DNA from 3 places in the Arthrobacter sp. efr-133-TYG-104 genome. Region 1 is predicted to be linked to each of the others. Evidence: riboswitches for the same ligand, from Rfam matches in the RefSeq annotation. Region 1 holds a riboswitch; each other region holds the start of a gene.

The links. Region 1 has a riboswitch for thiamine pyrophosphate ahead of thiC (phosphomethylpyrimidine synthase ThiC). Riboswitches for the same ligand answer to the same signal wherever they lie in the genome.
Region 2: linked by a shared signal. The riboswitch ahead of QRN04_RS17900 (ECF transporter S component) and the one ahead of thiC (phosphomethylpyrimidine synthase ThiC) in region 1 are both predicted to bind thiamine pyrophosphate.
Region 3: linked by a shared signal. The riboswitch ahead of thiO (glycine oxidase ThiO) and the one ahead of thiC (phosphomethylpyrimidine synthase ThiC) in region 1 are both predicted to bind thiamine pyrophosphate.

What each region holds. Positions count from the first base shown of each region.
Region 1 is NZ_JARVTA010000006.1:51,896-61,962, reverse strand. Features, by position in the region: gene QRN04_RS05955 (amidohydrolase family protein) at 1-754, opposite strand, end outside; TPP riboswitch at 816-923, shown strand; gene thiC (phosphomethylpyrimidine synthase ThiC) at 892-2,715, shown strand; gene QRN04_RS05945 (alpha/beta fold hydrolase) at 2,698-3,420, opposite strand; gene ffh (signal recognition particle protein) at 3,466-5,046, opposite strand; gene QRN04_RS05935 (glucose-6-phosphate dehydrogenase) at 5,077-6,597, shown strand; gene QRN04_RS05930 (P-II family nitrogen regulator) at 6,731-7,069, opposite strand; gene QRN04_RS05925 (ammonium transporter) at 7,066-8,394, opposite strand; gene QRN04_RS05920 (MFS transporter) at 8,635-9,882, shown strand; gene ftsY (signal recognition particle-docking protein FtsY) at 9,879-10,067, opposite strand, start outside.
Region 2 is NZ_JARVTA010000037.1:23,849-33,915, forward strand. Features, by position in the region: gene QRN04_RS17885 (UDP-N-acetylglucosamine 1-carboxyvinyltransferase) at 1-671, opposite strand, end outside; gene QRN04_RS17890 (energy-coupling factor transporter transmembrane component T family protein) at 778-1,572, opposite strand; gene QRN04_RS17895 (ABC transporter ATP-binding protein) at 1,569-3,173, opposite strand; gene QRN04_RS17900 (ECF transporter S component) at 3,173-3,793, opposite strand; TPP riboswitch at 3,868-4,004, opposite strand; gene QRN04_RS17905 (NUDIX hydrolase) at 4,122-4,811, shown strand; gene QRN04_RS17910 (DUF4235 domain-containing protein) at 4,874-5,134, shown strand; gene mnhG (monovalent cation/H(+) antiporter subunit G) at 5,131-5,523, opposite strand; gene QRN04_RS17920 (MrpF/PhaF family protein) at 5,513-5,791, opposite strand; gene QRN04_RS17925 (Na+/H+ antiporter subunit E) at 5,788-6,354, opposite strand; gene QRN04_RS17930 (Na+/H+ antiporter subunit D) at 6,351-7,931, opposite strand; gene QRN04_RS17935 (Na(+)/H(+) antiporter subunit C) at 7,928-8,428, opposite strand; gene QRN04_RS17940 (Na+/H+ antiporter subunit A) at 8,425-10,067, opposite strand, start outside.
Region 3 is NZ_JARVTA010000012.1:73,484-83,550, reverse strand. Features, by position in the region: gene QRN04_RS10610 (SDR family NAD(P)-dependent oxidoreductase) at 1-312, opposite strand, end outside; gene moeB (molybdopterin-synthase adenylyltransferase MoeB) at 360-1,562, opposite strand; gene QRN04_RS10600 (TetR/AcrR family transcriptional regulator) at 1,569-2,303, shown strand; gene QRN04_RS10595 (DUF3107 domain-containing protein) at 2,354-2,578, shown strand; gene QRN04_RS10590 (cytochrome c-type biogenesis protein) at 2,639-2,941, shown strand; gene QRN04_RS10585 (thiazole synthase) at 3,069-3,896, opposite strand; gene thiS (sulfur carrier protein ThiS) at 3,900-4,136, opposite strand; gene thiO (glycine oxidase ThiO) at 4,133-5,413, opposite strand; TPP riboswitch at 5,406-5,522, opposite strand; gene thiE (thiamine phosphate synthase) at 5,549-6,232, shown strand; gene QRN04_RS10565 (RNB domain-containing ribonuclease) at 6,300-7,811, shown strand; gene QRN04_RS10560 (DEAD/DEAH box helicase) at 8,044-9,687, shown strand; gene QRN04_RS10555 (DNA-methyltransferase) at 9,696-10,067, shown strand, end outside.

The DNA of each region.
Region 1 (10,067 bases):
GGGCGTACGCAGGAAATTTAGCTGCTGCCTGGTCTGCGATATCGGGAAAAGTCGCGATGTTGACCAACGTGGGGACGATCGGAACGGATTGCTCCACCAAGCGGGGAATGTGCCGCGGCAGTAGCCCCGTGGCGTGCTCGATGCAGTCGATGTCGGCGTCGAGCATCTCATCGATGGTGCCCTCGGCGAAGCAATGGGCTGTGACCCGGGCTCCTTCGTCATGGGCTGCAGCGATGGCGTCTTTGACGGTTTTTGCAGGAAAAGAGGACGCTAGATCCCCCATGTCCCGGTCGATCCAGTCACCAACGAGCTTGACCCAGCCATCGCCGTCGCGTGCCTCCTTGCGGACTGTTTCGACAAGTTCGGACGGTTCAATCTCATGGCCCAAGCCCCGCAGGTAGCGTCGGCTCCGGGCGATGTGCCGGCCAGCTCTCAGCAAGCGAGGCAAGTCCTCCCGTTGCTGGACCCAGCGGGTATCGGTTGGCGATCCGGCGTCACGGATCAGCAGCGTCCCGGCGTCGAGGTCCGCCTGGGCCTGGGCGAGCGTGGTTTGCTCATCAACCGCCCCGCCCACTCCCAGCCCAATGTGGCAATGGGCGTCAACGAATCCCGGCAGGACCCAACCGTCCAACACCGCGTCCGGCGGGGCGGAAGGCCGGTCAAAAGTCAGCTGGCCATCCACTGACCACAGCCCTCGCCGTTCCTCGTCAGCCGAGACAAGGACGGGTCCGGAGAATTCGATGATGTTGGCCATGGCAAAAGCCTAGTCCGGACCCACAGGGCTGGGACGTCCCTTAAGGCTGTGATAGCTTCGTCTACGACCACACGGGTGCCCCTGCAGGGGCTGAGATCGGACTGATGCAGTCTGCGACCGTTGAACCTGTCCGGGTAATGCCGGCGAAGGAAGTGAGCAGTCCCTTGAGTAACACCGAAACACAGCACAACCCTGCCCAATCCCAGTCACACTCGCTGGCCTATCTTGAGGATCCCGCGCACGACATCCGGGTCCCCGTCACCGAGATCGCACTGGAGTCCTCTCCCAACGGCGACCCCAACCCTCCCTTGCGGGTATACCGCACGGCGGGTCCTGGCAGTGACCCAGTGGTGGGTCTTGAACCCTTCAGGGCCCCATGGATTCAGTCCCGGGGCGACACGGAAGTCTATTCCGGGCGTGGCCGGAACCTGCTCGACGACGGGAAGTCCGCCGTTCGCCGCGGAGCGGCCTCGGCTGAGTGGAAGGGCACGCAACCTGTGCCCCGCCGCGCCGTCGAGGGCAGGACCGTCACGCAGATGCACTACGCGCGGCAAGGAATCGTCACCCCGGAAATGCGGTTCGTGGCGCTTCGGGAAAACTGCGACGTGGAACTTGTCAGGAGTGAAGTTGCAGCCGGGCGTGCCATCATCCCCAGCAACATCAACCACCCCGAGTCCGAGCCCATGATTATCGGCAAGGCTTTCCTGGTGAAAATCAATGCCAACATCGGAAACTCGGCAGTCACGAGTTCCATCAGGGACGAAGTAGACAAATTGCAGTGGGCCACCCAGTGGGGTGCGGACACCGTCATGGACCTGTCCACGGGCGATGACATCCATACGACCCGCGAGTGGATCGTCCGCAATTCCCCGGTACCGATCGGAACGGTGCCCATCTACCAAGCACTGGAAAAGGTCAACGGCGAAGCCAACAAACTGACGTGGGAAATCTTCCGCGATACGGTGATCGAGCAATGCGAACAAGGTGTGGATTACATGACGATCCATGCCGGCGTCCTGCTGCGCTACGTGCCGCTGACGGCGGACCGCGTCACAGGCATCGTGTCCCGAGGTGGTTCGATCATGGCAGGGTGGTGCCTGGCCCACCACCAGGAGAATTTCCTGTACACCCATTTCGATGAGCTGTGCGGGATCTTCGCCAAGTACGACGTCGCCTTCTCCCTCGGTGATGGTCTGCGCCCCGGCTCCATCGCCGATGCCAACGACGCCGCGCAGTTCGCGGAACTGGACACGCTGGCAGAACTGACCCACCGCGCGTGGGAGTTCGATGTCCAGGTCATGGTGGAAGGCCCCGGACACATCCCCTTCCACCTGGTCCGCGAAAATGTTGAGCGCCAACAGGAACTCTGCAAGGGCGCGCCGTTCTACACACTGGGCCCATTGGTCACGGACATCGCGCCGGGTTACGACCACATCACCTCCGCCATCGGCGCCACCGAAATCGCCCGCTACGGCACTGCGATGCTCTGCTACGTGACCCCCAAGGAACACCTTGGGCTGCCCAACAGGGACGACGTAAAGACCGGTGTGATCACCTACAAGATCGCTGCCCACGCCGCTGACCTTGCCAAGGGCCACCCAGGGGCCAGCGAGCGGGATGACGCGCTTTCCAAGGCACGCTTCGAGTTCCGGTGGAGGGACCAGTTCGCCCTGTCCCTGGACCCCGTCACGGCAGAGTCCTTCCACGACGAAACCCTCCCTGCGGAACCGGCAAAAACCGCCCACTTTTGCTCTATGTGCGGCCCCAAGTTCTGTTCCATGCGAATCAGCCAGGACATCCGCGATGAATTCGGCTCAGCCCAGTCACAGGAAGCCATCGCGGGAATTTACGCCGGGATGCGCGAAAAGAGCCAGGAATTCCTTGCTGCGGGTGGGAAGGTTTATCTGCCCGAACTTGAAGTGCCTTCCGCGGCAGGCGACGACTCAGGACGCCTGAACTGACATTGCCCGCCCGACGTCCGCGACGAAGGACCGGATGACACGGTCGCCGTCGATGGAATCCTGGGGCCGGTGCCCGCCTGCCGCTACGCGGTGGAGGGCACCGGTCTCCCGCAGGTAGCCAGCAATCTCTTCATACAACGGCTCCCAGCCACCGGTGAGGACCAAGGTAGGAACCCCGGGAACGATGTGCAGGGGCGCTTCCCAGGGCGGTGCTTGCAACCTGAGCCTCCGGGCAGCGCGCAAGGCCTCCGGGGTGTCCACTTCACCGGTTTCGGCAGAGAATGCCCGCCGAAAATACTCGCGTTGATAATCGACGTCGTTCAGTTGCGTCCGCACCTCGAACAGCGGCTCCATGAGCGCCCTGTGGGAGGCCGTGGCCGGGAGTTCCGCCGTCAGTGACAAGCAGGCCGGCTCAACCAGCGAAAGCGAGTACACCAGGTCAGGCCGTTCAATTGCCGCCACCATGGCGGAAATGGCGCCTTGCTCATGTGCAACGACGTGGCCCCCACCGGCATCGTTCAACGCGTTGATGAGGATGGCGACATCTGCCGCGACGTCAGAGGCCAGCGGTTCGGCACGGGCGTCAAAACCGTGCCGACGCAGGAAAAGTGCGTCATAAGCCAAAGCCATGCCGTGCTGCTTCGGCCATGCCGCTGCCCCAAAGCTGCCCAAGCCGTGAACGAAGACTACGCGCTGCTTATGCATTCGATCAGCCTATTCCACGGCCCGGACATCCAGTGATGTACCGGATTACTTACCCAGGAACTTGTCGAAACCCTTGGGAAGATTGAGCGAAGAGGGATCGAAGTCTGCCATGTTCTGACCGAAAGCGGCGCCGGTAGGTGCTGCTGCGGATGCGTTGGCCCGCTTGGCCTCAGCCTCGCGCAGTTCCTGGGCCGCCTTGGCCGGGTTGCCTGAACGCGGCTTTTTCTTCGGCGCGTTCTTGCCGCCCTTACGGCCGCCGCCTGGGCCACCAAGACCGGGGATGCCGGGCATCCCTGGCATCCCGCCGCCCTGGGCAAGCTTCTTCATCATCTTCTGGGCTTGGCCAAAACGTTCCAAGAGACCATTGACCTCGGAAACGTGCACGCCCGAGCCCTTGGCAATCCTGGCACGACGCGAACCGTTGATGATCTTGGGGGCTACCCGCTCGTGCGGAGTCATGGAGCGGACGATGGCTTCGACCCGGTCGATTTCCCGCTCGTCGAAGTTCTCCAACTGCTGACGGATGTTCTGGGCGCCCGGCATCATCATGAGCATTTTCTTCATGGAACCCATGTTGCGGATCTGCTGCATCTGGGCCAGGAAGTCGTCCAGGGTGAAGTCTTCCTGGTCAGCGAACTTCTTCGCCATCCTCGCGGCTTCATCTTTGTCCCAGGCCTTCTCAGCCTGCTCGATGAGCGTGAGGACATCGCCCATGTCAAGAATGCGCGAAGCCATGCGGTCCGGGTGGAAGAGTTCGAAGTCATCCAGGCCTTCACCGGTGGATGCGAACATCACCGGCTTGCCGGTAACGGATGCCACGGACAGCGCCGCGCCGCCGCGCGCATCGCCGTCGAGCTTCGACAGGACAATGCCCGTGAAGTTAACGCCTTCGTCAAACGCCAGTGCCGTGTTGACGGCGTCCTGGCCGATCATGGAATCGATCACGAACAGGACTTCGTTGGGGATGATCGCCTGGCGGATCCGGCGGGCCTGGTCCATCATCTCCGCGTCGACGCCGAGGCGCCCGGCGGTGTCAACAATGACGACGTCGTGCAGCTTCTGGCGCGCTTCTTCGACGCCGGCCTTGGCGACAGCAACAGGGTCCCCGGCCGGGTGCTCAAGCTCGGACGTGGCGCCCGGGTGTGGTGCGAACACCGGGACACCGGCGCGTTGGCCAACTACCTGCAACTGGGTTACGGCGTTGGGACGCTGGAGGTCGCAAGCGACCAGCAGGGGGCTGTGGCCCTGGGCCTTGAGCCACTTGGACAGCTTGCCGGCAAGGGTGGTCTTACCCGCACCTTGGAGACCCGCGAGCATGATGACCGTGGGGCCTGTCTTGGCCAAGCGGATACGCCGGGTTTCGCCGCCAAGGATCTCCACGAGTTCCTCATTGACGATCTTGACGATCTGCTGGCTGGGGTTCAGGGCACCAGAGACCTCCGCACCGAGTGCACGTTCGCGGATGCGCGATGTGAACTCACGGACCACAGATACGGCAACGTCCGCGTCCAACAGGGCGCGGCGGATCTCCCGGACGGTGGCATCGACATCGGCCTCCGAGAGCCGCCCCTTGCCACGAAGGTTCTTGAAGGTTGCTGTCAACCGGTCAGAGAGTGAATTGAACACGCGCCGTGCACTTCTTTCGATGGTCTACGAATGGCGGCCAATGCGGCACGCCATAGTCTTGACGATTCTTGCCCCAACAAATATGTCTCAACTACGGGACTCGACTATCTAGGGTACCAAGCCGGGCCTGCAAGATGGCATGCTGGCAAGGTGACCGACAAAACAAGCATTAAAACTTTGCTCATCCTCGGCGCGTCCGGGGACCTGACAGGCAGGCTCCTGCTGCCCGGACTTGCGGGGCTCCTGGCCAGCGGCAGGGCGCCAGGACTTCAGCTGGTCGGCGCCGGATCGGACGCGTGGACCACGGATCAGTGGCAGGAAAGGGTCACGGACGCTTTCAAGCAAGCGTCCGATGCCGCGGATGCTTCCGGGCGGAAGGCCCTTGCCGGCATTGTGAAATCCACCGATTACCACCAAGTCGATGTCACTGCCAATGGTCCGTTGGCAGAGCTCCTTGCGCAGCTGGAAGGACCCGTGGCGGTGTACTTCGCATTGCCACCCCACATCAGCCAGAAGGCGTGCGAGGTCCTGCATCGGGATCAGTTGCCCGCGGGCACGCGGCTGGTGATGGAGAAACCGTTCGGATCCGGAACCGAGTCAGCGCATCAGCTGAACAAGACCCTGGCCGCCCTGGTTCCCGAGGACCATATCCATCGCGTGGATCACTTCCTGGGCAAAGCCACCGTGCTCAATATCCTGGGACTGCGCTTTGCCAACAGGTTCCTGGAGCCGGTGTGGAACCGGGAACACATCGAAAAGGTAGAGATCGTGTTCGACGAGGACTTGGCTTTGGAGGGCCGAGCCCGGTATTACGACGGCGCCGGTGCACTCCGCGACATGATCCAGAGCCACTTGCTCCACATCATGGCATTTCTGGCCATCGACGCCCCGGCCAGCATCAACGCGCAGGACTTGCGCGACGCCGTCGCCACCGTCCTGCGGGCCAGCAGCATCAAGGCCCCCTACGCCCGCTCCACGCACAGGGCCCGTTACACAGCAGGCAAGCTCGCTGGCCGGACGGTCCCCGATTACACCGCCGAAGCCGGGGTGGACCCCAAACGGAACACTGAAACCCTCGCCGAGGTCCAAGTGGACATCGATAACTGGCGGTGGAAGGGTGTCCCCTTCATTCTTCGCTCGGGCAAGGCCATCGGCCCCAAACGGAAAGAAGCCGTCATCACTTTCCGCCCGGTCCCCCACCTCCCCAACGGCTTCACCGGCGTGGACTCCCCCAACCAGCTCCGGATCGGGTTCGGCCCGGATGTCCTTGAGCTCGACGTCGACGTCAACGGCCCCGGCGACGTTTTTAGCCTGGATCGCGCAAACCTCATCGCTGAGTTGAACGCCAGCGAGTTGCTGCCCTACGGAGAAGTCTTGGAGGGCATCTTGGCTGGCGATCCCCTGCTGTCCGTCCGCGGCGATACCGCCGAGGACTGCTGGCGGATCATCGAACCTGTCCTCCGGGCCTGGGAGCGGGGCACGGTTCCCTTGGAAGAGTACGACGCCGGCAGTGCCGGGCCCGCTGACTGGCCCACCTCGGTGGCTGGCTGACTTCGTCGGAAACCCGGCGGCCCTCGTCGTCGGAACGCACAGCGGACCGGGCACCTTGATCGGCACCCGGTCCGTTTGTCGTTTCTACGTTCGTTTGGTTTAGCGTGAGGCAGAACTCAAATGGCTGCCGAACTCAAATGGCTGCCGCGCCGCGCTCGCCCGTGCGAACCCTGATGGCCTCATGCACGTCCACGGTCCAGACCTTACCGTCGCCGGCACGGCCAGTGTTGGAGCTCGCAATCAAGACGTCGAGGATATCGTCGGCTTGCTCATCGGTTGCCAGCACTTCTACTCGGATCTTGGGCAGGAGGTCCACGCTGTACTCAGCACCGCGGTACACCTCGGTGTAACCACGCTGCCGGCCATAGCCGCTGGCCGCGCTGACCGTCAGTCCCTGCACCCCGTAGGCCTCCAAGCCTTCCCGGATGGCGTCCAACTTCTCGGGCCGTACGATCGCCGTGATGAGTTTCATGCTTGGACACTCTCCTTGCCTGAGACGGGTGCTTCGGCTTCGGCCGTCACCTTGCCGGTGATGAGGTCGTGGAGGGGCTGGAAGCTCCCGCCGTGGCCCCCGACGCCGAACTCGTAGGCCGTTTCTGCGTGCAGGCTGAGGTCTGCACCGGCGATTTCCTGGCGTTCGCTGATACGGAAGCCCATGAGCTTGTGGATCGGGTAGGCAATGATGAACGTCATAACTCCGGTGAAGATGATGGAGCAGAGGGCTGCAAGGCACTGTGCCACCAACTGGGTGGTTCCGCCGCCGTAGAACACTCCTGCGGGACCCTGGGTGGGGGTCGCAAGGAAACCGATGGCAACCGTTCCGATGACGCCTGACACCAGGTGGACTCCGACAACATCGAGCGAGTCGTCATAACCAAGCTTGAATTTCAGTCCGACGGCCAGGGCTGAGGCAACGCCTGCTGCCACGCCGAGCGCAATGGCACCGAGCGGGGACACGTTCGCGCAAGCCGGAGTGATGGCCACAAGACCGGCAACAACACCGGAGGCAGCTCCGAGCGAGGTGGGGTGTCCGTCGCGGATTCGTTCAACAATCAACCAACCGAGCATCGCCGCTGCAGGTGCCGCAAGCGTGTTGATCCAGATGAGCCCTGCTTGTTGGACGTTTGCTGCTGCCCCGGCGTTGAAGCCGAACCAACCGAACCAGAGGATCGCTGCACCGAGCATGACCAGCGGAACGTTGTGCGGGCGGTGGTTGGGGTCGCGGCCAAAGCCTTTGCGGTTGCCAATGATCAGGACCAGGATCAGGCCGGCAACACCGGCGTTGATGTGAACCACGGTTCCACCGGCAAAGTCGATGACCGGCGCGAAAGTCTGTCCGAACCAGCCATCCTTGGAGAAGAGCCCGCCGCCCCACACCATGTAGGCCATGGGTGCGTAGACCAGCGTGGCCCAGATGAGGGTAAACAAGGTCCACGCCGAGAACTTGGCGCGGTCGGCGATCGCACCGGAGATCAGGGCAACCGTAATGATCGCGAACGTGGCAGCGTATCCAACGTGGAGGAGGTCAGCCGGGTCCGTGAAGTTGTGCAAGCCAAAGTGGCTGAACGGGTTCGCGAAAATCTGGAAGAAATTATCCGTGTTGCTGGTGGACATCGAGGCACCCCACAGCACCCACACGAGGGTCACTGTGCCGATGGCGATGAAGCTCATCATCATCATGTTCAAGGCGGCTTTGGCGCGGGTCATGCCACCATAGAAGAATGCCAGGCCCGGGGTCATGAACAGCACGAATGCTGAAGCGACCAGGAGCCAAACGAGACCGGCGGTGAAGTCCATGTCTGCGTCCTCTCTGCTTAAGATGCGGGCTAAGCCGCCTGTCCCAACGCATTTGCGTTCTACAGAAGAGTTTGGTTGCGCAGTGTTTCACCTGCGAAGGTTTTAGATTGCAGGGCTGTTACAAGAACTTCTCCAACGTAAATGGTGCATATCACACGTGTTACGGATATGTTTCGTCAGTCCCGTCCGCACCTTCAGTCCCGTCCATACCTTCCGAGCCAGCCAAAGGACCACACCGCGATGACCACCAGTCCCGAATCCCGCATGGCTGAAGGGGCCCGGACCGCAAAAGTCCAGCTACCCCGGGACATCAAGGTGATGCTCGTCGCCGCGTTCCTCATCGCCTTGGGATTCGGACTTGTCGCTCCGGTCCTGCCGCAGTTCGCCACGACGTTCGACGTCGGCGCCACTGCTGCCGCCGTTATCGTCAGCATCTTTGCATTCATGCGGCTCATTTTCGCCCCGGCGGGTGGCGCCCTTATCGGCCGCTTTGGCGAGCGGAACGTCTACGTGTCCGGTCTGCTGATCGTGGCAGCGTCCACCGCTGCCTGCGCGTTCGCCCAAAACTATTGGCAGCTACTGATCTTCCGCGGCCTGGGCGGGGCTGGTTCGGTGATGTTCACTGTTGCCGCCATGGGCCTGCTCATCAAACTTGCCCCGCCCGAACGGCGGGGGCAGGTCTCAGGTGCTTACGCCTCCTCGTTCCTCATCGGCAGCGTACTCGGCCCCGTGGTGGGGGGCCTCTTGGCCGGGTTCGGGCTCCGCGTTCCCTTCCTCGCGTATGCCGGTGCATTGTTGGTGGCGGCCCTCGTGGTACGCACGAGCCTTAGCGGAGAAGGAAAGATCTCCAGGGAAGGGCCTGCTGCACCGGCGATGAACCTGAAGGAGGCGCTGGCGGACTCTGCCTACCGCGCGGCGGTGTTCTCCAGCTTTGGCAACGGCTGGGTGACTTTTGGCGTTCGCATGGCCACCATTCCTTTGTTCGCCGCTGCCGCACTGCGATCCGGTCCCGGGACAGCAGCCTGGGCATTGGCCGTCTTTGCCCTGGGAAACGCCCTGTCCCTGACCTTTTCGGGACGTCTTGCCGACGCCTGGGGACGCAAGCCCCTCCTGATCCCCGGCCTGCTTGTGACCGGGCTGGCAACCGGAGTCATCGGGTTGACGTCCGGTGTGCCAGCCTTCCTCGCGGCTTCGGCGGTGGCAGGCTTCGGCTCGGGCCTGCTCGGACCGGCCCAGCAGGCCGCCGTCGCCGATGTCATTGGCCGTGGCCGCTCCGGAGGAAAGGTGCTGGCCGTCTTTCAAATGGCTTCTGACACCGGCGCCATCATCGGCCCCGTTGTGGCCGGGCTCCTTGCCGATCGCCTCGGCTACGGGTGGGCGTTCGGCATCACCGGCGGAGTGCTGATCCTGACGGCTGCCGCCTGGCTGATGGCCCGCGAACCGCTGAGGAACCCACAGCCTAAATCCACAACGGGTTCGTTGGGTTAGTTCAGCAGCGCGTCCACGAAGCCTTCTGCGTCGAAGGGGGCGAGGTCATCCGGACCTTCGCCCAAGCCAATGAGTTTCACGGGGACACCCAGCGATTTCTGGATGGCCACCACGATCCCGCCCTTTGCCGTGCCGTCGAGCTTGGTCAGCACGATTCCGGTGATGTTGACCACTTCAGCGAACAC
Region 2 (10,067 bases), on a different contig from region 1:
GCAGGAGGAGCAGCGATTGAGTAGAACCCTGACTTTGCCTCCACCGTGAGCCCGAATTCGCGCAATGCCTGCATGTGGGGTTCCACCGTCCGGGTACCCAGATCACATCCACCGGCATAGGGCAGTTGGTATTCGCTGCTCTCATCCAGCAAGGGGCCAAGTAGCATGATGACGCTCCGGGTGCGACGGGCCGCATCCACATCCATGGATCCCAGGTCCAGCATCTCAGGCCTGCGGATGCGCAGGTCGCTTCCATTGAGCCACGTGCATTCAACACCTATGGACGTCAGGACTTCGACGATCCGGTTGACTTCCTCAATCCGTGCCAGGCGGCGCAGGGTTGTGGTGCCGCGGTTGATCAAGCTGGCACACAACAACGCGACGCCGGCATTCTTGCTGCTGTTGACATCGACTTCGCCGGAGAGAGTGCGGCCACCTTCCACGCGAAGATGGGTCATCTGCGGGCGGCCCACTTTGACGATCGAGCGCCCGAAGATCGCTTCGAGCCGCTCGATCATCCGGAGACTAAGGTTTTGCTTGCCTTGTTCCATCCGGGCTATCGCGCTCTGGCTGGTTCCAAGCTCGGCGGCCAGCTGCCCTTGGGTCCAGCCTTTTTCGCTGCGGGCATTGCGGAGCAGGAGGCCCACGTGTTCAGCGGTAGGTTGAGTCATATCCAAGAAATATCACAGATGAGCTAGAACTACCCAGCAATTCGCCATTTGAGCGTCAAACGTCACACCGTGCCCGATCCATGCGATATCGCCGATATACCGTGGGTTACCGCCACACAAACGTCCAGGTGCCGGCGCCCACTGCAGCAACTACCGTTGCCGATGCAATGATCAGCCCCCCGAGCACCACCCAAACGTCGAGCAGCGAGTACGATGATTCGCGGGCCCACGTCCTCTTGCCGCCGCCAAAACCACGCGCTTCCATAGTCACCGCCAGCCGCGAGGCCCTCCGCACAGCCTGGACCAGCAATCCGAAGCTCTGACCCAGGGTCGCCTTCAGCCGCTGCAATGGGTTGCCGTGCGACCCGACCCCGCGGGCCCGGCGCGCCATGCCAATGGTCTGCCACTCCTCGGCCATCAGTCCCACGAGCCGCATGGCCGCCAGGGACCCAAGGACAAACCGGTGCGGCAGTCGAGCCTTTTGGGCCAGGGCGTCCGCCAAATCGGTGGGGTCCGTGCAGGTCATCAAGAGGATAGCCGGAAGGGCTATCGCCAGCCCGCGCAGCATGAAACCAAGCCCAAGCTCAAGGGAACCCTCGCTGATTGACCAGATTCCGACGTCGAGCAGTACAGCGCCGCGGTCCGCTGCCACGATCGCTGTACTCCAGCCGCCGATGGCTGCCGCTATGACGAGCGGCCAGGCACGATGCCACAACAACCGAAGGGTGAGGCCAGCCAGGGGGAAGAGTGCGAGCTCGGCCACGATGGCCGTCGATGCCGAAACCCAGTCGATGGACAGGGCCAACACCATCGAGACCAGGAACACGGCCACGAACTTGGCCAGTGGATTTGCCCGGGTCAGCACGGCGTGACTGCCCTGCATAGTCAAGGCTTCCCTCATGCTGCACCGGCTTCCTGGCGGCTTTCCCGGTCCTGCGGCACTGGGCCCAACCGCAATTCGGTACCACCTAGGACGGAGCTGAATTCCTGGTCGTGGGTGACCGAGACCACGGCCGTTCCGGCGTCGAGCAGTTCTGACAGGAAGGAGGCAAGCTCCGCCCAGGTGTTCGCATCCTGGCCGAAAGTGGGTTCGTCGAGCACCAGGACCTTGGGGTGCGCGGCCAACACCGTGGCCACGGACAGCCGGCGCTTCTCCCCGCCGGAGAGAGTGTACGGGTTGGCGTCAACGAGGTGGGTGAGCCTTAGCCGCTCAAGCAATTCGTCCACGCGTTCCTGTCCGTGCCCCAGGTGCTTCGGTCCAAACATGAGCTCGTCCAACACCTTCCCCGTGACGAACTGGTGCTCAGGTTCCTGGAACACCGTTCCGATGCGGGAGATCAGCTGCTCGGCCTTCCACCTGAACGGATCAAATCCCGCTCCCTGGGAAAGCTCGACGGCGGCACTCACCTTGCCGCGCACCGGCGCCAGAAGGCCGGCCAATGTGAGGGCGAACGTGGACTTCCCGGCCCCGTTCGGACCCATGATCGTCAGGGCTTGTCCGGACCTGACCTGCGCAGTGATTCCAGACTGCACAGGGACGGGCGGGATGCTCTTGAAGCCACGGCGGCGGGGCTTTTCGCGGGAAACAGCCAGGTCCTGTGCCGCTAGGAGGAGTTCTGCTGCCGCCGGCTCAGAGTGACCCGGCTCCGAGTGTCCGCTGCGCCGCGCCCGGGCAGGGGGCACGTATCCCGGTACCCACACGCCGGCGGCCATGAGCATGGAGCGCTGTTCGGACAACACTTTGCCGGGGGAACCGTCCGCGAGGACTCCGGGAGCAGCTGACTTCCCGGGTGCGGCTGAAGTCCCGCTGGAGCCCGGTTGAAGCACCACCACCCGGTCTACGAGGTCTTTCCACACGGACACCCGGTGCTCTACCACCACCAAGGTTGCGCCGGTCTTATCAAGGCAGCGGCGGACGGCGTCGCGCACTTCCAAGACCCCTTCGGGATCGAGGTTGGCGGTCGGTTCGTCCAAGAGAATCAGGCCGGGCCGCATGGCCAGGATGCCTGCGAGGGCAAGGCGTTGCTTCTGCCCGCCGGACAGCGCCGCCGTCGGGTGATCAAGGGCCAAACCCGCACCAGCCGCGGTGCGCAAGCCGACGTCGTCGAGTGCTTCATGAACGCGGGCCCATATCTCCTCCCGGGGCACGCAGAGGTTCTCCGCGCCAAAGGCGACATCGTCACCCACACGGGAGAGGACAACCTGCGTTTCGGGGTCCTGCTGCATCAAGCCTGCCCGGCCCCGCTGGGCGCGGGGCGCAACGCCGTCGATCAGCAGCGAACCCGTCTCATCCGAGTCGTCTTCCTCATCACCCAAGACCCCGGCTAGGGCATGCAAAAGCGTGGACTTGCCCGCGCCTGAGGGACCCAGCAACAGCACGCGCTCCCCCGGTTCGATCCGGAGGTCAAGGCCTTGAATGGCCGGCTGGGGCCGCCCGGCATGCCGCCAACCCCAGCCCTCGGCCAGGATGGCGGCAGGCCGCGCGTCGTAGGTGGAACCCATCAGTTGAAGACGGGCTCCGAAGCCGCTTTGCGCGACGCGAACGAGCTCAGCACGCCCGTCGTCGCAAGGCCACGGGTGGCGAGCCACGACAGTGCGCCGGCAATGATCGCGCCGGAAACGGTGGTGAAGATGATGTACGTCAGCTTGTCGAGTGCTTCGTAGGCGATGTTCCAACCCCACGGCAGGAAGCAGTCGTTGAGGCCGCAGAACAAGCCCGCGCCCGCTCCGGCGAGGAGCGCCGTCGGCAGGTTGAACTTCTTGTAGCGGAAGGCCGCGAAGATGAGCTCGGCGCCGAGGCCTTGGAGTACGCCGGAGATCAGCACGGTGGTGCCGTACTGGGAGCCCATGATGAGCTCGCTGGCTGCTGCCACGGTTTCGCAGAACAGCGCCGCGCCCGGTTTACGGATGATGAGTGCTCCCAAGACCGCCGGGATCATCCAACCGCCGGCGATGATGCCGGTCAGTGGAGGATACGTTGCGTCCAGCGGGATGGAGATGATTGCGGCGCCCTGGTCCCAAGCCCAGAAGATCACGCCGCCGGCGATGGCGATAAGGGCCGCCACCACGATGTCTACTACGCGCCAGTTGTAACTGGTCTTTTTCACGTTTACCGTGGTCATTTTTTCTGCCTCCTGAGGTTTACAGGAGGGGAAAGCACCTGGGTCCCAGCGGCCTGCGCCGCCCTGATCCGGACACTTTGAGAAGCTCGACTCCCTTGCGCCGGTACTAACCGGATCAGGTTCGAGGGTCTGCGGCTGTCCGCACTCTCAGCGCCCTCGCGTCACCTGCATCGCTGCAGGTTACGACGGCGGCGCTCCCCTGTCGTTTTGAATCTGCCCTTGTGGGCTGGTTCAGTTTACACCTGCGTTGCGGGGCCCGCTCTCCATGATTACGACGACGTTTGCCCTGCGCAGCGGGCCTCGCAACGAGACCTGAGAGAATGACTCAATGACCAACGTTCCGCGGCACACGATTCCGACCGAAAATGGTGCCCCGGCAAAACCGCGCCTCGCCGCGAGCGTCATCTTGCTCCGCGACGCACCAGGTGGCTTGGAAGTCTTTGTCCAGCACCGGGTCAGCACCATGGATTTCGCCGCCGGCATGGTGGTCTTCCCAGGTGGGCGTGTTGACGCGGCGGACCACCACGGGTGGAACTACCCAGCGGACTTGTTGGCGAGCCATGCCGCGGACTGGCACTTGAGCTCCATCAGCGAAGACCCCGCACTGGAACACAAGATGGCCGGCACCATCCTGGCAGCAGCCATCCGTGAGGTCCAGGAGGAGTCCGGACTAACCCTGGAAGCCGCGAATCTCCGGCCATGGGCCAACTGGATCACACCCACAGACATGCCCAAGCGATTCGACACTTTCTTCTACGTCGCAAAGCCGGCCGCGGGAGCTGACCCGCGGCACCAAACAACGGAGGCGTGGCAGTCCTTGTGGATGCCGGTACAACAGATCCTGGAAGCCGAGGCAGCACACAGCCTCAAGCTCATGCCGCCCACGTTCTTCCTGCTCAAGGAAATCGCCGGTTTCGGCTCGGTGGAGGCTGTGTGGTCAGCAGAGCACGACGTCATTCCAGTCCTCGCCGGGCCCGGTTCCCTTGCCGCGTTCCTCAAGGCCCACGCCGGGCCCTAAGGGACACGACGGGAAGCCGCAACGAACGGTGCCGCTCCTGCCGTTGCCATTAGGCTGGGGGCATGAACCTCTTATTCAAGCTAGTGGGTGCCGGAGTCAGCCTCGGAGCCGGCTTCGTCGGAACCAAACTCGTCAACAAAGGATGGGAAAAGGCCACGGGAAACAAGCCGCCCACAGGCAATGACGACATGGAGACCAGCCTTCGTTCAGCCCTGACGTTCGCGCTGATTTCAGCATTCGTGAGCACGCTCATCCAGGTTCTCGCAAGCAGGGGCACCCAGCACGCTATCGCCCGGTTCGCCAAGACCCAGGACATCGTCTAGGCATCGGGAGCGGCGCGCTGGATTTCCGCGGCCCGCTGGACCACTGACTCCAGCTCGTCCTTGGTCAGCAACTCCCGGTGACCGTGCTTTGTCCGGTACGCCGAGCGGCCCACCATATGGGCTGAGACCGGCACGGTCAGCAGCTGGAAGATCCACGCGACCAACAGCACAGGCCACACCCACCACGTCCTCATCTGCAACCCGATCGCGGCCAGCATCAGGAACAGGCCCAAAACCTGGGGCTTGGTGGCGGCGTGCATGCGGCTCATGAGGTCAGGGAATCGCAGCAGCCCAATGGCGGCGCCCAAGGACATGAGGGCGCCGACCACCAGCAATACAGCGGTCACGCCGTCGATCACGGCGTCCACACCGGTGGCGTCAGGAGTCATTGCTGCGGTCCCTTCGTTCGGCCACGAAACGGGCAACGGTTACTGACCCGACGAAACCGATGATGGCCAAACCCACCAGGAGCATCAGGTTGTTCAGGTGTCGGTTAACGGCCATGTCCACCGCCAGCGCGGCACCCAGGATGGCCAGCAACACGTCAGAGGCCAGGACCCTGTCCAGCAAGGACGGGCCGATGGCGATCCTGATGATGGCCCCGGCAGCAGCCAGTCCCAAAATCACCGCCGTGGCAACGAGCACGATGTCCTTCATGCCTTCAGCCCTCCCGTTCTTGCAGCCCGTTCCACGTCCAGCGCATCCACTTCCTCCCGGGTGCCCATGATCCGGATCAAACCCGCCTCGATGTTTTGCACATCACGACGGGTCTTCGCAATGTCGTCTTCGTTGTAGATGCTCAGGGCGTGCAAGTACAGCGTGGACGTCGACCGGTCCACGTCCACCACCAGCGAGCCGGGGATCAGCGAGATGACGTGGCCGGTGGCCGTCACCATGAGGTCAGAATGGCTCCGCAACGGAACAGCGACGACGGCGCTGCGCACCTTGGGCCCTTTGGCGACGGCCAGGTACAGCACCAAGAAGCTCGCCGCCGCCACTTTGGCCAGGAAAACGACGGCGAAGGCCCCGGCCCTCACCACGTTGAACCTCCCGCTCAGCTCCACTTGCGGTAGGTAGAAGAGCTTGGCGACCACAATGGCGATGACGGCGCCGAACAACAAATTGCCGGGGCTGAAGTCCCGCCAAAGTGCCCCCCAAACGATCACCAACCAGATGAGCAGGGGCAGTTCCTTGCGGAACGCGATGGGATTCCGACTCATTTGGCACCTGCCGTCCGGGGCAGGGGGACCCGCAGCGGCGGAACCTGGACTGAATCGCCCAGGACGGAGTGGATGTAGGCTGTACGGTCCAGCATGATCCGGGCGGATCCGTCCGCAACCTTGAAGAGTGGTCCGGCGAACAGGGTCAATGCGACTCCAACGACTACCAGGGCCACCGTGGATCCGACCATGGTTCGTGGAAGGACTCCGATGTTACCTGGGGTTTTGAGGACCTCGGCGGGGTATTCGGCGTCCTCCGGTCTCCGCCAGAAAGCCCTGTTCCACACTCGGGCTATGGCAAGCAAGGTCAACAGGCTGGTGACCACCCCGCCCACCACCAGGGCGATTGCGAGCGGGGTTCCAAGTTCGACGCCGGCCTGCATCAGGCCGAGTTTGCCGAGGAAGCCCGAGAACGGCGGAATGCCGGCCAAGTTCATTGCAGGAACGAAGAAGAGCAACGCGAGCAGTGGTGAAAGTTTGGCCAGGCCACCCAAACGGTCGATGGATGAGCTGCCCCCGCGACGCTCTATCAGCCCCGTCACCAGGAAGAGGCTGGTCTGCACCGTGATGTGGTGGGCCACATAAAAGACAGCGGCACCCAGCCCAGCCACCGAACTCATCGCCAAGCCAAACACCATGTAACCGATGTGGCTGACCAGCGTGAAGGAGAGGAGTCGTTTGATGTCGCTCTGCGCTAAGGCGCCAAGGATTCCCACCAGCATGGTCAGCAGCGCCACCACCATCAACGGAACATTGAGGGTGTCGCCGGGAAAAAGCAATGTCTCAGTGCGGACCATGGCGTAAACGCCCACTTTGGTCAGCAAGCCGGCAAAGACTGCCGTCACGGGGGCAGGCGCTGTGGGATACGAGTCCGGAAGCCAGAAGGACAACGGGAAGACGGCTGCTTTGATGCCGAACGCCACCAGCAGCATCACGTGCAACAGGTTCTGCGTTCCCTGGTCCAGCGCCGCCAACTTAATGGCCAGGTCCGCGAGCGTCACGGTTCCCGTGGCCCCATAGATCATGGCAATGGCAATAAGGAACAGCACCGATGACACCACGGAAACCACCACATACGTGACACCCGCACGGATGCGTGGGCCGGTACCGCCGAGCGTCATCAGGACATAACTGGCCGTCAGTAGGATTTCGAAGCCGACGTAGAGGTTGAAGAGGTCGCCGGTGAGGAACGCGTTGGACACTCCAGCTACGAGGATCAGGTAGGTGGGGTGGAAGATCGAGACAGGCGCCTCTTCGTCGCCGTCGGCCATGCCTTGTCCCGTGGCGTAAACCAGGACAGCCAGGCTGACCACGCTGGAGACCACCAGCATCAGCGAGGAGAACTGGTCCACCACCAAGACCACGCCCCAAGGGGGAAACCAGCCGCCGAGGGTCACTGACGTTGTGCCGCCATTCCACACCGAGGCCAGCAGAACACATTCAAGCAGCAGCGTGGCGCTGAGGACGCTGATGCTGACGGCCCGTTGGGCTGTGTGGTGCCGGATGAGCATAAACGTCAGTGCCGCACCGAGGATGGGCAGGAGGACAGCGAGCGGTGACAGGGTGGCCAGGTTCACGCGTTGCCTCCTTCCTGGGTGGTGGATGAATTGGGGGTTTCCGTGGCGTCCGGTTTGTTCCGGTTTTCCGCACTGGGGGGAATCAGGGCGAACTCGGTAGTTTCCGGCGGGACCACCGCGTCATCCTCGGCGTCGAAACTCGGCGTCTTGGCCACGCGGCGGTCCTCGAGGTCGTCTTGGATCTCGTCCTGCCGGGCCAAGAGCCAGGTCCGGTAAATGATGCCCAGCATGAAAGCGGTCACGGCGAAAGAGATGACGATCGAGGTCAGGATCAACGCCTGCGGCAAGGGGTCGTTATAGGCATCGGGTTTGGTTTCCCGGCTGTACAACGGCGCCAAGCCCGCGTATCCGCCCGTACTGAGGATGAGGATGTTGGTGGCGTTGGCCAGCAACATCAACCCCAGCAATACCCGGGTGAGGCTGCGCTCAAGGATCAAGTAGATCCCGCAGGCGTAGAGGACGCCCATGATGATCAGCAGGGTCAGGTTGATGCTCATGCGTGGCCCTTCCCGGTGGCCGCGATTTCGGCGGCTTCGGCAGCTTCGGCGGAATCGGCGGCGTCGTTCTCGGCGAGCGGTGCATCCGCTCCTTCAAAGTGCTCGTCGATTTCAGCACCAAGGCTTCGGAGGACGTCCAGTGCCAGGCCCACCACCACGATGTAGACGCCGATATCGAACACGGTGGAGCTGACGAACTTGATGTCGCCAAAAACGGGCAGCCAAAACTCGATTATGGCGCTTTGGAACACCTGTCCGCCAAGGAACAACGGCACCAGACCGGACGCTGCCGCCGTCGCAAGTCCCGTTCCCAAAAGGGTTCCGGCACTGACCGTGGCGGCCTCGCTCAACTCGAAGCGCCCGCCCGCCAAGTAGCGGATAGTGAGGGCCAACCCGGCTGTCAGGCCCCCGGCGAAACCGCCGCCCGGGAGGTTATGGCCTGCCAGGAGCAAGTAGATGGAGAAGACGATCATCGAATGGAAGATGAGGCGGGTCACTACTTCGAAGATGATCGATCGCCGTTCAGGTGCCAAGGTCCTCCCCGCCACAAGCCACGCGTCACGGCTGACATCGCTGAATTTCCGCGCCACCGCCAGCGTTGCGCTGGCGCGGGTACCACGGTCGACGCCGGTCCGGCGCCCCACGCTGCCTTCCGGAACCGTCTCGGAGGTCTTAATCCGCTCGCCCCGGCTTCGGACGAAAATCAGGCTTGCAACGCCAGTCGCGGCAATGGCCAGTACGGAGATCTCCCCGAAAGTGTCCCAAGCCCGGATGTCCACGAGCGTCACATTGACCACGTTTAGGCCGCCACCGCCTTTGTACGCCAGTTGCGGGAAGTCCAGTGAAACGGGCGTCGCCACGCGCGCACCCATGGCGTAAATGGCCACGAAAATCATGGTGATCCCAAACGCAGCGCCAATGATCACTCGAATCACCCGCAGCCGGCCTCCGGTCCTGTCCCGTAGCCCCGCAGGGAGGCTTCGCATGGCCAGGACGAAAGCCACGAGCACGATGGTCTCCACGAGCATCTGGGTCAGCGCCAAGTCCGGCGCTCCCTGGAAGGCAAACATGAGTGCTATGCCGTAACCGGTGACGGACACCATGAGGACCGCGAGGAAGCGCTTGTTGGCCCGGACCGCTGCCAAAGCACCCACCACGATTCCAATGCCCACCACAATTTGGAGCGGCGAGTTGGGGTCCACCAGGTAGATGTTTCCGGGCAACGGCTTGTTGGCCATGATCAGCGCAGTCAGCGGGACCGCGAAGGCAACGGTCAGGATGACGGCCAGGTAGAAGTACAGCGATCCGCGTTGGGTGCGGCCCGTCACCCAGACTGCGACGTCGTCCAAAGCACCAATGGTGTTTTGGTAGGCGCGGTCGCCGTCGATCCACGGGGGAATCCTGCCCTGCACACGGTCAACCATGCGGCGGCCGTAGAACATCGCGGCGCCGAGGGCAAAGGTGACTGCGGTGAGGCCCAACGCGGGGGTAAAGCCGTGCCACAAAGCCAAGTGCCCGGCGTCGGCTGTCTCCTGGCCTTGGGCGTGGCCCTGGGCAAACGTCGCAGCGTAGGGCTGGATCCACGAATCTAGCGGATCCGGCCACAAACCGTAGAGGACCGTCAGGAGGCTGAGGACGG
Region 3 (10,067 bases), on a different contig from region 1:
GAACCGGGCCGCAAAATCCTTGACGCTTGACTGGTCTGCCAGATCAAGGGCTTCAACCACCACAGTATTGCCCACCCCTGCCGCGGCCAGCACAGTGCGGGCATGATCGGGGCGCCGGGCGGGAACCGTGACCTCCGCTCCGGCGGAGGCCAAAGCCTTCACGGTTTCCAAGCCGAGGCCCGAGTAGCCACCGGTAACGATGGCTGTCTTCCCCGACAAATCAATGCCGGCGGTAACGTCCGAAGCAGTCGAGCCATGGCCGAAGCCGGAATGGATGGGCAACTGCGGGGTGATGTTCGATTCGTTGATCATGCGTTGAGCTTCCCAGATGGCGCAGAGAGTGGGCAACCAGTAAATGATCAGTAGACAGGTTTCTCCGGCTCGATGTCCCGAACCCAGGCGAGGATGCCGCCGTCGAGATGGCTGACCCGGGTATAGCCGGCCTTGCGTGCAGCCTCCAAAACGGCAGCCGAGCGCGTCCCTGCCTTGCAATGGAACACGATGTCCCTATCCTGCGGCAGCTCCACCCACGCTTCACCGGAAAGGATTCGGCCCTGCGGAATGAGGACAGAGCCGTCGATACTGACAATGCTGTGTTCCCCGGACTCGCGTACATCCACCAGGTCGAAGTCCCGGTCACCTGCATCACGTTCGGCGAGCATGGCCGCGAGATCCTTGGCCGAGACCGTGTGATCCCGGTCTGTCGGTGCAGGAGGCGTGATACCGCAGAAGGCCTCATAGTCGGTCAACTCGGTGACCGGTTCAGCTTCCGGGTCCTTGGACACCTTGATTTCCCGCCAGCTGCCGCCCAAGGCGTCAAAGAGAGCCACCCTGCCCAGCAGTGAACGCCCGACGCCGGTGATCAGCTTCACGGCCTCGGTCACCATTAGGGAACCGACGGCGGCGCAGAGCATGCCAAAAACGCCACCTTCACCACAGGACGGCACCGAACCTGCGGGAGGCGCCTCGGGATAAAGATCCCGGTAGCTGGGGCCGTGCTCGGCCCAGAAGACACTCACTTGGCCGTCAAAGCGGAAGATGGATCCCCACACGTAGGGCTTGCCGAGAATGGCTGCGGCGTCGTTCACGAGGTACCTGGTGGCGAAGTTGTCCGCGCCATCGAGGATGAGATCGTACTGGGCGAACAGCTCCAGCGCGTTGGAGGAATCGAGGCGAACATTGTGGGTGACCACGTTGACCAAGGGGTTGAGCTCGGCGATAGCCTTGCGCGCGGACTCGATCTTGGGGGTCCCCACATCCTTGACGCCATGGATGACTTGCCGTTGCAGGTTGCTGAGGTCAACGTCGTCGTCGTCAACGATTCCCAAGGTTCCTACGCCCGCCGCGGCCAGGTACAACAATGCGGGTGAGCCAAGCCCTCCCGCGCCAATGACGAGGACCCTGGCGTTCTTGAGCCTGCGTTGGCCTACAGCGCCAATTTCCGGAATGATGAGATGGCGCGAATATCGCTCAACCTCGGCCGGCGTAAGCCCGGCGGCCGGTTCAACTAGGGGTGGCAGGACAGCGGGCGCAGCGGAGTGGGCAGCAACAATTGAGGCCATACCCCAATGTATGCCCGCCGAAGCCGCCCGGTCATATTACCCACCGGTAGAGTGGTCATAACTGCAAGGGAAAGGCGGCTGACTGTGGCTGACGGCACACGGGCAAACGATGGGGCAGCAGCGAAGCCGGACCGGGCAGGATCGCCCCGGTCACCCAGGTTGCCAAGGGACGAACGTCGGGCACAGTTGCTCAACGCCGCCCTGGAGGTTTTTGTGTCCAACGGTTTCCACGGGGCCGCCATGGATGAGATCGCAGAGACAGCTCGCGTCAGCAAGCCAGTCCTGTACCAGCACTTCCCGTCCAAGCGCGAACTGTACATGGCGCTCCTGGACAGCCATCTGGCTACCCTGACCGAGCTCATGCTCAGCGCCCTGAACTCCACTACGGATAACAAAGAGCGCGTCAAGGCCGTCATGCGGGCGTACTACAGGTTCATTGCCGACGACGACCAAGCCCACCGTTTGGTGTTCGAATCGGACCTCATCAACGATCCCGATGTCAGTTCGCGCCTGGAGACGTTCAACAAGACCTTTGCCGACGCCGTCGCGCACGTGATCGCCGAAGACACCAAACTGCCTCCCCTGGAGGCCCAGCTCCTCGGGCGTGGGCTCGCCGGCATGGCGCAGGTCAGCGCCCGGTACTGGCTGGAAACCGACGGTAACCTGGACCTCGATGTGGCCAGCGACCTGATCTATCGTTTAGCTTGGCGCGGAATCAGTCGTTTCCCTAAAGAGTCCTAGGCTACAAATAGAAGACAGACCTAACACTTGATTGGCTTGGAGGCCTTGCTGTGGAAGTAAAGATCGGCATTCAGAACGTCGGCCGCGAAATCGTACTCGAATCGGCCCTCGATGCTGACTCTGTGGCCAAGATTGTGGCCGAGGCAGTGTCCAAGGGCTCAGAGCTCCGTCTCACGGATGAGAAGGGCCGCCAGATCATTGTCCCCGGCAACGTCTTGGGGTACGTCGAAATTGGAGCTGAAGAGGTCCGCCGCGTCGGCTTCGGCGCACTCTAGAAGCTCAGCAGTCCTACCCAGCAGCAGTCCTACCCAGCAGCAGTCCCACAAGGAGCGCCCATGCTTTCCCTCGTCATCGTGGTCTTGGCTACCATTGCCGCTGGTTTCATCGTGTGGGGAGCTGACAAGCGTCACAGTAGATACGGGACTGTGCTGCCGGCCGGCATCGCGACCACCGTTGGGGCCCTGGCCTGGATCATCTTCATCAGCGTCGGCTGGGGCTACCAGCCGGGCCTGACGTGGATTCCCTGGGTCGGGCCTATCGTGTTGGGAACCATCGCCGCGGTTGCCGTGGCGATCTTCCTGGGACGTACGCGGACCAAGCTCGACACTGCTGCGCTCACCCGGGCATTGCGGCTCTAGCCGCGCTTCGGCTTGATCCAGCCGCTTCAGCTTAATCTAGCCCCGGTTCAGCTCAATAGCGGAGGGCCATCACCTTATGGGTGATGGCCCTCCGCTATTGAGCACCTTTAAACACTTTTCGGCGCCTCTACAGGAACTCGGCCCGGCCTTCCATGGCCGATGACGCGAGGGCATGTTCACGTTTGGGGATGCGGCCGGCGCGTTGCGCCAACCTTCCCGCCATGACTGCGTGTTTGAACGCCGCGCCCATCTGCACCGGATTCTGGGCCCGGGTGACGGCTGTGGCCAGGAGGACAGCATCGCAGCCTAGTTCCATGGCGAGCGCCGCATCCGAGGCTGTCCCGATGCCGGCGTCGAGGACCACGGGAACGGACGCGCGGGAAACAATGAGTTCAATATTGTGGGGGTTCAGGATGCCCAGGCCCGTTCCGATGGGAGCACCCAGCGGCATCACGGCTGTGGCTCCCAACGTCTCCAACCGCAGGGCCAGGACGGGATCGTCATTGGTGTAGGCAAAGACTTTGAAGCCGCGGTTCACCAGCTGTTCGGTGGCGTCCACGAGCTCCACGCCGTCCGGAAGCAGCGTGTGCTCATCGGCAATGACCTCCAGTTTCACCCAGTCGGTCTCCAATGCCTCACGGGCCAGCTCCGCTGTCATGATGGCATCTTTTGCCGTGAAGCACCCTGCCGTGTTGGGCAGTACCTTGATGTTGTTGTCCACCAGGAGTTGGAACAGCGAGCCGGTTTCCGCTGGGGAATACCGCCGCATGGCGACAGTGGTCAGTTCCGTGCCGGAAGCCAAAAGGGCGGCGCCCAGCCCGTCCAGGCTGGGCGCACCCCCTGTGCCCATGATCAGGCGTGAGCCGAACGTGACGCCGTCGATTACCAAGGGATCGTGATCGCCGGAAGACGGCGCTGCTGTTGTTTCCTGCGCTGCGGTTGATGCCGTTGTCATGCTTTAGCCTCCTTGGACTGCGGTAACAAGTTCTACGTCGTCCCCATCGGCGAGCGCCGTTGCAGCCCATTGGCTGCGGGGCACAACTTCGGAGTTACGGGCGACGGCGACACCGAGCTTGCCTCCGTCGGCAGCCTGTCCGCGGTGGTCCAGGACCCGCCCTGTGATGGCGGTGACGAGCGTGCTAACGGAGGCGTCCTCCGCGACGGCGTGGTCTGCACCGTTGAGTTTGATGTTCATGCCGATCCTAGGTTGAGCGTTTGAGTGTTTTCAGAATGCGTGAGGGCAGATCGCTGCGGATCGAACCGGTCGGGCCGGAAGATTGACCAGCGGGGGTCCGAGAAGCCATCAAGCAATCGGCCCACTATCTTGGCGGCGACTGGTGTCAGGAGGACACCATGGCGGAAGAATCCGGTGGCGATGACCAGCCCTTCAATGTCACCCTTGGAGCCGGCGACGCGCCCAAGGAGCGGTGCGTTATCCGGGGTGCCCGGCCTGGCGCGGGCTGTGACCTCCAGGAGTTCGAGTTCGGCCACCGCCGGAACCAGTGCTTGGGCGTCCCGCAGGAGTTGGTACACACCGCCGGCGGAGACGGCATCGGTGCCCGACGATAATCCGTCTTCTCTTTGTGTCGCCCCAATGACCACCGTTCCATCGTCCCGGGGAACGATGTAAATGGGCACGCCACGGACCACTCCCCGGATGGTTGAGGTGACCAAAGGCCGGAGGTGCTCCGGTACCCGAAGCCTGAGGATGTCGCCATACACAGGACGCAGCGGCAGTGCCAGCCCGTCCGGGAGTCCGGGGAACTGCCGGGCGCCCAGCCCGTTGGCCAGCACCGTCTCTTCCGCCACAACAACCGATCCGGAGTCGAGTTGGACGCCGGTGACGCGTTCGCCGTCCTGCATCAGGCCTGTTGCTGCGGACGCCGCCCCGAATCCGTCTCTAGCTCCGGCCACCCAGGTGGTGTCTGCCGGTGAATGCCTGGCCAGCCCGGCCAGGAGGCAGGCCGCCAGCTTCCGTGGATCCACCTGATGGTCGGATGGAATATCAAAGACGCAGGAAATATGTGGACTCAGCAGCGGCTCACGCTCCCGCGCCTGCCGCAAGGCCATGGGTTCCACCGCCAGGCCGGCGGCGAGCTGCGCGGAGCGGAGATCCATCAGCGCACGACGATCCGCCGCGTCCGCGCCCACTGCAAGGGTCGACGTCGTGCGGTAACCGGTGCTCCCGCCCGCTGTAGAGAGGCCGGCGGCGAACGACGGCCACAAGCGGGAGGATTCGAGCATAAGTTCCAGGAGGGCTTCCTCCTGGTAGTGCAATTCGCTGACCGGGGCCAGCATTCCGGCGGCAGCAAAGGTCGCCCCGGTAGCGGGGCGGGGGTCGATGAGTACCACCGAGCGGCCGAGTCGACGGGCTTCGTGGGCGATGCCCAGGCCGATGACTCCCCCACCGACCACGGCGACGTCGGCATGCAGGGGCCCTTCGCCGCCCGGGATGTGGCTGGATTCTGCCATCTGTTTCCTTCCCTACGCCGGTACTAGCCGGATCAGGTCAAGCGGTCGGCGCTGAAGCCCTCTCAGCCGGACGGTCATATGACGTTTTCCGGCTCCCGCAGTACGTGCCCAGTTTAGAGGAACTACTGTGGTTCCATGACCCAGCACCAAGCCATTGCCTCTGCCCGCCTCTACTTGTGCACTGATGCGCGGGCGCGGCAGGGCGACTTTGAAGACTTCGTGGACGCGGCCTTCCAGGGCGGCGTGGACATCATCCAACTGCGGGATAAGACCCTGGAAGCGGCCGAGGAACTGGAAAAACTTGCGATCCTCCGTTCGGTTGCCGAGCGTCACGGCCGGTTATGGGCCGTGAACGACCGGGCGGACGTCGCCAGTGTTTCCGGGGCTCCCGTGTTCCATATCGGGCAAAAAGACCTTCCCTTGGATGCTGCCCGCGGGCTTCTCAGCGGCAACACAGCGATCGGCCTTTCCAGCCACGATCCCCAACAGATCGATGCGGCCATCAACGCTTCTGCGAGCACGGCAGCCTTGGACTATTTCTGTGTCGGCCCGGTCTGGGCAACGCCGACCAAACCTGGCCGTGCCGCCGTCGGACTGGAGCTGGTCACATATGCCGCAGAAGCCGTGAAGCGTGTGGAGGAGAAGGCCGGGCGGAACGAACCGCTGCCCTGGTTCGCGATCGGCGGCATCGATCTTGACAACGTGGAACACGTGGTGGCCGCGGGGGCCAGCCGCGTCGTCGTCGTCCGCGCCATCACCGAAGCCAATGATCCGACGACGGCAGCCAAGTCACTGATCGAAGCGCTGGACGCCGCTTAACCGCACACCAAATTGACGGTGCACCGGTTTCGAGACTCCGGGCCCGTTTCGGGCTAACCTGACTTTCGTGTCACATCATCGGATAGCACCCAACGTCATCGACCCGACAGACCAGCTCGCTGCGGCGCTGGCCGCGCTGCGAACCGAATTGGAACTGCCGGGCCCCTATCCGGATGCGGCTGTGGCCGAGGCCCGGAAAGCGGTGGAAAACCACCAGCTGCCGGCAGCGGACATGCGGGATGTTCCGTTCGTCACCATCGATCCCGCGACCTCCACCGACCTCGATCAAGCGCTGTTCATCGACCGTGCCGGAGACGGCTACAAGGTCCTGTACGCCATCTCCGATGTGCCCTCTTTCGTCGTGCCCGGCGGCGCCCTTGACGCGGAGACCCGGCACCGGGGCCAGACCTTCTATGCACCGGACGGACGCATTCCACTGCACCCGGAAATCATCAGCGAACAGGCCGGGAGTCTGCTCGAGGGACAGGACTGCGGGGCTTTCGTGTGGAACTTCGCACTCGACCAAGCGGCCGACGTCGTCAGTGTCACGGTGGATCGCGCCACGGTCCGGAGCCGGGCCAAACTCAACTACCACGGCGTCCAGCAACAGATCGACGCCGGGACCGCACCCGCTACGCTGCAACTGCTCAAAGAGGTCGGCCTCAAGCGGGTGGAACTGGAACGGTTGCGTGGCGGGGCCAGCCTGAACATGCCCGAACAGGAAATCGTCCAAGCGAACGACGGCGGCGGGTACAAGATCGTAGCGGCCCCCTCTTTGCCGGTGGAAGACTGGAACGCGCAGATTTCCCTCATGACAGGGATGGCTGCTGCGCAACTGATGCTGGCAGGCAAGGTGGGGATCCTGCGGACCATGCCGGCCCCGGACGAACGCTCGCTGCTGCATTTCAGGAGGCAAACACAGGCCCTCGGCAAGCCTTGGGACGGCCAGGTGAGCTATGGCGAGTATCTGCGGACCCTTGACGCAAGCGACCCCAAGCAGTTGGCCATCCTCCATTCGGCCGGCTCCCTGTTCCGTGGGGCCGCTTACACTCCCTTCGACGGCGATGTTCCCGCAGAGGTCCTCCAGGCGGCCATCGGCGCACCGTATGCCCACGCCACGGCGCCCCTCCGTAGGCTCGTGGACAGATTCGTCCTGGTCATCTGCGAGGCCCTCAGCAACAAGCGGGAAATCCCGGCCTGGGCCCGTGAAGCGCTCCCCTCGCTGCCGGAGATCATGGCGACCTCGGACCAGCTCGCAGGCCGGCTCGAACGGTTGGCTGTTGACACTGTAGAGGCGGCGCTCGTGGCAAACCTCATCGGCCAGGAATTCGATGCTGTGGTGATCTCGGGGTCCAAAGCAGGCAACGGAAACGGAAATGGCAACGGGAACGGCCCTTCCGGCCTCGTCCAGATCGCGGATCCGGCCGTGACGGCCCGATGCGACGGTGAAATGGAGTCAGGGACCAAAGTCAGGGTGCGCCTAACGCAGGCCGACATTGCCAATCGCGAGATCAGGTTCGAGTTGCTCCCGCCAAGCCATGGAACGAACGATCCGGGCTTTGAGGCTGCCAGAGGATAGACTGAGCCAGTAGTAATGGATGCCCGGTCGTTGATTCAGATGATTTTGAACTCAACAAGCCCGCCCCTACGCGATCTTGAGATATACCGGCTGGTCACCAGTGCCAGTAACTAGATAGCCCGCGATCGGCTTCCACTGGAATTGCATGTGCGCCCGTTCGTGCTCCGGTAACGGCTTCGCTGCCCCCGTTGAGCATGCAGCGCCAATGCCTAAATGAATAAGGAAACTCCCTGTGAGTGAATTGCATACCCATGAAGTCCTCACCGACTCCACCGGCACCGAAATTCTCGAACCCGAGGAAACCATCGTCTCCACCGAGACGCCCCACGAGATCGAAGAGAAGACATTCGCCGACTTCAACGTCCGCGCCGACATCGTCGCGTCTTTGGCCGACGCCGGAATCACGCATCCCTTCCCCATCCAGGCCATGACCTTGCCCGTGGCCCTGAGCGGCCACGACATCATCGGCCAAGCCAAAACGGGTACCGGAAAGACGTTGGGATTCGGCATCCCTGCCCTGCAACGGGTTGAAGGACGCGATGACCCGGGCTACTCCAAGCTCGCAGTTCCCGGCGCACCGCAGGCATTGGTGATCGTCCCCACCCGTGAGCTCGCGGTCCAGGTTGCCAACGACCTCCAGACCGCCTCACGCCAACGCAATGCACGCATCGCGACGATTTACGGCGGAAGGGCCTACGAGCCCCAGGTGGACGCGCTGCAAAAGGGCGTCGAGATTGTTGTCGGTACACCCGGCCGGTTGATCGACCTCTATAAGCAGAAGCACCTGAGCTTGAAGAACGTCAAGATGGTGATCCTTGACGAGGCAGACGAAATGCTGGACCTGGGCTTCCTTCCCGACGTCGAGACACTCATCGCCGGCACCCCCGCGGTTCGCCAGACCCTGCTCTTCTCGGCGACCATGCCCGGCCCCGTCATCGCGATGGCCCGCCGTTACATGACCAAGCCGACCCACATCCGCGCAGCCGATCCCGACGACGAGGGCCTCACCAAGCGCGACATCCGCCAGCTCATCTACCGTGCGCACAGCATGGACAAGACCGAGGTCGTGGCACGTATCCTGCAGGCCCGCGGCCGCGGACGAACCATCATTTTCACCAAGACCAAGCGCACCGCAGCGAAGGTCGCCGAGGAGTTGGTGGACCGCGGCTTCGCTGCGGCAGCCATTCACGGTGACCTCGGCCAGGGCGCGCGCGAACAAGCCTTGCGGGCCTTCCGCAACAACAAGGTGGACGTCCTCGTCGCTACCGACGTCGCCGCCCGCGGCATCGACGTCGACGACGTCACTCACGTCATCAACTACCAGTGCGTGGAAGACGAAAAGATCTACCTGCACCGCGTTGGCCGGACCGGCCGCGCAGGCAACAAGGGCACTGCCGTCACGTTCGTGGACTGGGACGACATGCCCCGCTGGGGCCTGATCAACAAGGCCTTGGGACTCAGCGTTCCCGAGCCTGTCGAGACCTACTCCTCCTCGCCGCACTTGTACTCGGACCTGGACATTCCCGAGGGCACCAAGGGCCGCCTCCCGCGGAACAAGCGGGTTCTTGCCGGTGTGGATGCGGAAGTTCTCGAGGACCTCGGGGAAACGGGCAAGAAGAACTCACGCTCGGGCGGTTCGGGCCGCGACGGCGGGCGTGACGGCGGCCGGGGCCGCGATGCCGGACGCAACCGCACCCGCCGTCGTCGTACCTCCGAAGGCGAAGCCGCTCCAGCGGCAGCTGCCGCCGAGGCACCGGTTTCCGGGGACGCCGCAGAAAAGCCGGTACGCGCACGCCGTACGCGCACGCGCCGCCGCAACGGTGAAGTGGTTTCCGGTGAATCCGCAGGCACCCAGTCCGGCAACTCCGAGGCCTAAAGTCCTCAATGACTGACACTGTTTGGGCGCCGGACGGCAGCAATCTGGTGGTGCACGCGGACAACGCGGAGTTCCTGCCAACCCTGCCGGACGGCGCCTTCACTCTCATCTATGTTGACCCGCCCTTCAACACCGGGCGGGTCCAACGCCGACAGGAAACGCGGATGGTCCGCAACGCGGACGGCGACGGCGACCGGGTCGGGTTCAAGGGTCGCTCTTACGACACCATTAAGGGCGCCCTGCACAGCTACGACGACGCGTTCAGCGACTACTGGTCGTTCCTGGAACCCAAGCTCTTGGAAGCCTGGCGGCTTTTGGCCGATGACGGCACGCTGTACCTTCACCTCGATTACCGCGAGGTGCACTACGCCAAGGTGATG